Regions from separate parts of the Paramixta manurensis genome, predicted to be linked through region 2. Evidence: predicted binding sites of a transcription regulator. Region 2 holds the regulator's gene; the other holds the start of a gene.
What was found. Region 2 encodes PhoB, which activates phosphate uptake and scavenging genes when phosphate is short. Its sites were predicted from a motif close to CTGTCATAAAACTGNCNNAT; they were not measured.
Positions count from the first base shown of each region.

Region 1: serA (phosphoglycerate dehydrogenase) is a predicted target of PhoB. The motif match lies at 1,697-1,716, and genes of this name have one in related genera.

Region 1 is NZ_CP054212.1:3,811,864-3,815,291, forward strand. It holds gene PMPD1_RS18380 (5-formyltetrahydrofolate cyclo-ligase) at 1-374, shown strand, start outside; gene serA (phosphoglycerate dehydrogenase) at 418-1,656, opposite strand; gene rpiA (ribose-5-phosphate isomerase RpiA) at 1,949-2,608, opposite strand; gene PMPD1_RS18395 (LysR family transcriptional regulator ArgP) at 2,800-3,428, shown strand, end outside.
Region 2 is NZ_CP054212.1:1,216,837-1,220,264, reverse strand. It holds gene phoR (phosphate regulon sensor histidine kinase PhoR) at 1-1,074, opposite strand, end outside; gene phoB (phosphate response regulator transcription factor PhoB) at 1,089-1,778, opposite strand; gene sbcD (exonuclease subunit SbcD) at 1,980-3,203, shown strand; gene PMPD1_RS05920 (AAA family ATPase) at 3,200-3,428, shown strand, end outside.

The DNA.
Region 1 (3,428 bases), 2.0 Mb from region 2:
GCCAGAAACAGGTGTACCTCCCGGTACTTCACCCCTTCTCCGCCGGACAATTGCTATTTATTCGCTATACGCCCGATACCGTTTTGTCGCCCAATCGCCTACGTATCCCTGAGCCGCCATTGGATATTCGGCAGCTCATTCCGCTCGATCGTCTGGATGTGATCATGGTTCCGCTGGTCGCTTTTGATGCCCAAGGGCAACGTCTGGGGATGGGAGGCGGCTTTTACGATCGTACATTACAGAATTGGCAGCAGCATGGGTTGTTACCGATCGGGCTGGCGCATGATTGCCAGCAGGTAAACAGGCTGCCAGCAGCCGAGTGGGACGTACCGCTACCGGCGATTCTGACGCCTTCGCGGCTGTGGCAATGGTAACGCGATAATAACGTCCGCCGGAACGACGGACGCCTGAGGACATTTAGTACAGCAAACGGGCACGGATGGTACCCGGAATGGCTTTCATCAGTTGCAACGCTTTATTTGCTGCTTCCTGCTCCGCATCAATATCAATCACCACATAGCCAATTTGCGGCGAAGTCTGCAGATATTGCGCCGAAATATTGATGCTCTGTTCGGCGAAAATTTGGTTAATCGCGGTTAACACACCTGGACGGTTTTCATGGATATGCAGCAGACGGCTGGCCTGGTCGCTATGCATCGGCAACGAGGCTTCAGGGAAGTTCACCGCAGAGAGCGTAGAGCCGTTATCTGAATATTTCGCCAGCTTACCGGCCACTTCGATACCAATATTTTCCTGCGCTTCCTGCGTAGAACCGCCGATATGCGGTGTCAGGATCACATTATCGAACTCACACAGCGGTGAGTTAAATGGATCGCTATTGGTTGCCGGTTCCACCGGGAACACATCAATCGCTGCACCCGCCAGATGCTTATTAGCCAGCACGTGACAAAGCGCCGGAATATCCACCACCGTGCCGCGTGACGCATTAATCAGCAAGGAACCCGGCTTCATTAACGCCAGCTCCTCGGCGCCCATCATATTTTGCGTCGACGGGGTTTCCGGTACGTGCAGGCTAACAATATCGCTCATATTCAGCAGATCGGACAGATGCCTAACCTGAGTCGCATTACCCAATGGCAGCTTGTTTTCAATATCGTAGAAAAACACATGCATGCCGAGGCTTTCCGCCAGCACGCCTAACTGCATACCGATATGACCATAGCCAATGATACCCAGCTTTTTCCCACGCGCTTCATAGGAGCCGACCGCCAGCTTGTTCCAAATACCACGGTGTGCTTTGGCATTCGCTTCAGGAATGCCGCGCAGTAATAGCAGCAGTTCGCCAATAACCAGCTCGGCCACGGATCGGGTGTTGGAGAATGGCGCGTTGAAGACCGGAATACCGCGTTTTGCCGCCGCATCCAGGTTAACCTGATTAGTACCAATACAGAAACAGCCAACCGCCACCAGCTTCTCCGCTGCGGCGAAAATATCTTCGGTTAACTGCGTACGCGAGCGAATCCCAACAAAGTGCGCGTCGCGAATCGACGCCTTTAACGCATCGCTATCCAGCGCGCCTTTATGAAACTCAATATTGGTATAACCCGCCGCGCGCAAGTTTTCTAATGCGCTCTGGTGAACCCCTTCCACCAGCAAAAACTTAATCTTATCTTTCTCCAGCGATACCTTTGCCATTTCCCGACCCTATTTAGCAGACTTCAGATGAGGCTGAGCGATAAGTCAGCCTTCTGTCAAAATAACAAAAATTACGCTGGCGGCAATACAAACGATTGCACAGCCCCCGGTGTGGAGGAGAGTTTCAATCGAACATTACCGCACAATATAGCGGCCCAGCCGGGCGCTTTAGAACGATAGCGTTACTGAAGAAACTTATGTGACATAAGTCACTAAATTTCCTCTATCGTGGAGAGGGCTTTTTTTAGCGGAAATTTTTCAACGGCGTGCAGCTTGCCCACGCCGTTAACGATCATTTTTCTATCGTTTTCACGCCGGAGGAGGTGCCAATCAACGCCACATCGGCGCCGCGTGCGGCAAACAGCCCCACGGTGACGACGCCCGGTAATGCATTGATGCTTTTTTCCAGGGCGCCGGGATCGAGAATCTGTAAATTACGCACATCAAGGATGACGTTACCGTTATCAGTCACCACATGCTGGCGATATTCCGGCACCCCACCCAGTTTAACCAGTTCACGCGCCACGTAAGAGCGGGCCATCGGAATCACTTCCACCGGCAGCGGAAATTTACCCAAAATATCCACCTGCTTAGATTCATCGGCAATACAGATAAACCGTTTAGCTACCGCCGCAACAATCTTCTCACGAGTGAGCGCCGCGCCGCCGCCTTTGATCATTTGCAGATGGCCGTTAATTTCATCAGCGCCATCGACATAGACCGACAGTGAATCAACCTCATTCAAGTCGAACACCGGAATACCGAGCGCCTTCAACCTCTGGGTTGAGGCCTCCGAACTGGACACCGCACCATCAATTTGATGTTTAATCGTGCCCAGTGCGTCAATGAAATGCGCGGCGGTCGACCCGGTTCCCACGCCAACAATGGTGCCGGGTTTCACGTACTCCAGCGCCGCCCATCCTACTGCTTTTTTCAGTTCATCCTGCGTCATGGTATGTTTAAAACCTGTGCTAATGGTGTGCGCGTAGTATAAATCAAGCGGCGGTCAAAATACGTAACCGATCGGTTTTGATTGACAGGTTTGGAAGACAGCCCACAAAGTGATTGATTCATATGGACAGGGCAAATGCCAAATTTTATGGCATAGTGCTGACTCCACCCCTGAAGGAGAAACCATCCCCCATGAAACGCCCGGATTATCGCACGCTTCAGGCGCTGGATGCTGTGATTCGTGAACGCGGCTTCGAACGCGCGGCGCAAAAACTGTGTATTACCCAATCAGCGGTTTCACAGCGCATTAAGCAACTGGAAAATATGTTTGGCCAGCCATTATTGGTACGTACCATCCCGCCGCGCCCAACGGAACAGGGTCAAAAATTGCTGGCGCTGCTGCATCAGGTGGAATTGCTGGAAGAAGAGTGGTTGGGCGATGAGAATACCGGAACCACGCCCCTGCTGCTTTCGCTGGCGGTTAACGCCGACAGTTTGGCGACCTGGCTCTTACCCGCCTTGAAAACCGTGCTGACCGACTCGCCGGTACGGCTTAATTTGCAGGTTGAAGATGAAACCCGTACCCAGGAAAGGCTACGTCGCGGTGAAGTAGTTGGCGCAGTCAGTATTCAGCCACAGCCATTACCAAGCTGCCTGGTCGATCAATTGGGCGCGTTAGATTATCTGTTTGTTGGTTCGCGTGAGTTTGCCGAGCGTTATTTCCCGAATGGCGTTACCCGCTCCGCTTTGCTAAAAGCGCCGGCGGTTGCCTTTGACCATCTTGACGATATGCACCAGGCCTTTTTACAGCAAAATTTCGA
Region 2 (3,428 bases):
GCCATTATCTTTCACACAAAACCGCGCGCCTTGTGCGTTACGCAACCAACTAATCTCAATATCGGTGCCCTCCGGCGTATGGTTTACTGCGTTATACACCAAGTTGGAAATAGCGCTGCGTAGCTGTTCTTCATTACCAAACACCCGCAAATGCGGATCAGTATTAAAATGAATCGTATGCCGCCCATTACTGAGCGTTTCCGCTTCACGCTGTAAAACCCGCAGCATGGCAGGCACATCAACGGTTTCCGACAGGTCGATAGCTGGCGCCGCTTCTATACGCGATAAAGTGAGCAGTTGCCCGACCAGGCTATCCATACGCCGCGTTTGTTCCTGCATGGTCTGCAACGCTTTCGCACGGGCGCGCCCTTCCAGCACCGCATCATTCATCATTTCCAGATAACCTTGTAATACCGTCAATGGCGTACGCAGCTCATGGCTAACGTTGGCAAAAAAGTTACGCCGTGCGCCTTCTAACTGATGCATTTGCGTAACATCACGCGCCACCATTAGCCATTGCCCCTCACTGTAAGGCATGACGCGAAATTCCAAATGGCGGTGGTGGTTCACCACTAAGGTTAACGGGCGGGCAAAATCACGCTGACGTAAATAGCGGGAAAACTCAGGATAACGCATTAAGTTAAGGATATTCTGGCCGTTATCTTCCGGCCAGCGTAGCCCCAAGTGCTGCTGTGCCAGGCCGTTACACCAGAAAATATTGCCTTCCTCTGTGGTCAAAATCACGGCATCCGGTAAGGACTCCGCGCCGCTGCGAAAACGCATGATCAGACTTCTCAGTTCGCTGCGGCGGCGGCGATTGCGTAACTGCATTTGGTACAAACCGTAAAACAGCGGCTCCCAGCTTCCACGCCCGCCGGGCGGCGTCATGGTGCGATCCACCCATAACCAGTGCGATAAACGCAATAAATTCCAAAAATGCCAGCCTAAAACCCCCAGTACCGATATCAACAACAGCCAGGGCAAATAGCCGACGGCCAGCCCAATAGCCAACGCTGGCAAACAGGCCAACACTAGCTCCAGCAATAATCTCTTCCAGGAGAGGCGTTCCAGCACGAGTCAGACCCCAATTAGTAGCGAGCGGAAAAACGATACCCCGTTCCGCGCACCGTTTGCACCATGCGATCGTGCCCGGACACTTCCAGAGCTTTACGCAAGCGGCGAATATGCACGTCAACCGTGCGATCTTCTACATAGACATTGGTTCCCCAAACGTGATTTAGCAACTGTTCTCGGCTATAAACGCGCTCGGGATGGGTCATAAAAAAGTGCAACAGCTTGTACTCGGTTGGCCCCATTTCCAGTGGCGTAGTGGCCGACATTACCCGGTGTGAGGAAGGATCAAGACTTAAGCCCTGCATCTCAATCACCTCTTCTACCGCCATTGGCGAGATCCGGCGCATCACCGCTTTAATGCGCGCCACCAACTCTTTCGGTGAAAATGGCTTGGTAATGTAATCATCGGCGCCGACTTCTAGCCCGCGCACGCGATCTTCCTCTTCACCACGCGCGGTAATCATCATCACCGGAATATCACGCGTCATCGCTTCACGTTTTAAATGTTTAATAAACTGGATGCCGCTGCCGCCGGGCAACATCCAGTCGAGTAAGATCAAATCGGGCCAGGGTTCAATCAGCAAATTGATGGCGCTGTCATAATCTTCCGCTTCGATTGGCTGGTAATCATTTTGCTCCAGAACGAAACACAACATTTCCCGAATTGGGGCTTCATCTTCGACGACCAGAATGCGCTTAGCCATTATTGCTCCTGTGATGTGACCGGGTTGTCACGGGGATTTGCGGCGCCATTATGCGTCAGTTTTATGACAGATTTATGAAAAATGCACGGGTCAACATACCGTTACATAACACTTTTGTGAAACCTCCCGAGGTATTTATCCGCCCCTTTTTCGCGGCGCTGGTTATAATCGGCAACGCACGCTACGTAAGCCGGGGTTAATATGCGAATCATCCATACTTCAGACTGGCATCTGGGGCAGTTTTTTTACACCAAGAGCCGCGCGCCGGAGCATCAGGCATTTCTTGACTGGCTGATTGAGCGCGTTGAGCAATATCAGGTTGATGCGGTGGTGGTGGCAGGCGATATTTTTGATAGCGGCGCCCCGCCCAGCTATGCGCGCGAACTGTATAATCGCTTTGTCGTGCAACTGCAGCAAACCGGCTGCCAATTAGTGGTGCTGGGCGGCAATCACGATTCCGTTGCCACCTTAAACGAGTCACGCGAGTTGCTGGCCTGCCTAAACACCCGTGTTATCGCCGCCGCCAGTGAGGATCCGGCAGAACAGGTTCTGGTGCTGAAAGATCGCGAGGGCAACCCCGGCGCGCTACTCTGTGCGATTCCGTTCTTACGTCCGCGCGATATTGTGCGTAGCCGGGCCGGGCAATCCGGCAGAGAAAAACAGCAAAGCCTGCTGGAGGCGATTACCGACCATTATCAGCGTTGTTACCAACAGGCAGTACGCCTGCGCGAAACGCTCGGCCTGCCGCTACCGATCGTTGCGACCGGGCATTTGACGACGGTCGGCGTCACCAAAAGCGACGCAGTGCGTGACATCTATATCGGTACGCTGGATGCTTTTCCGGCGCAAGCTTTCCCTCCGGCGGAGTATATTGCGCTGGGCCATATCCACCGCGCGCAATGCATTGCCAATAGCGAGCATATTCGTTACAGCGGCTCTCCTATCCCGCTGAGTTTTGACGAGTTGGGCAAGCAGAAAAGCGTTTTTCTGGTGGAGTTTGCGCAAGCGCAACTGGCGCGTGTCGAGCCGCTTGCCGTCCCACTGTTCCAGCCGATGCAAATGCTAAAAGGTTCACTGGCGGATATTGAGCATCAGCTCGGTCAATTTGCCGGCCAGCAGCCAGAGAAACCGGTTTGGCTGGATATTGAAATTGCTACGCCAGAATACCTGAACGATCTGCAACGCCGGATCCAGAGCCTTACTGAAACGTTACCGGTAGAGGTGCTGTTAGTTCGCCGCAGCCGGGAACAGCGTGAAAGAACCCTTGCACAACAGCATAACGAAACCCTGAGCGAACTTAGCGTGGAAGAGGTGTTTGAACGGCGCTTACTGCAGGAAAGCGAGGAAGACAGCGGCCGCCAGCAGCGCGCGCGGCAGCTTTTCGCCGAAACACGAGAAGCCCTTCAGCATAAGGAACAGGCATGAAGATTCTGACGCTGCGTTTTAAAAACCTCAACTCGCTGAAAGGTGAGTGGAAAATCGATTTTACCGCCGAGCCCTTCGCCAGTAATGGCTTGTTTGCCATTACCGGGCCGACCGGCGCGGGGAAGACCACGATTCTTGACGCCATTTGTCTGGCGCTCTATCACGAGACATCGCGCCTCGGGAAGATCTCACAAACGCAAAATGAGTTGATCACGCGTGATACCG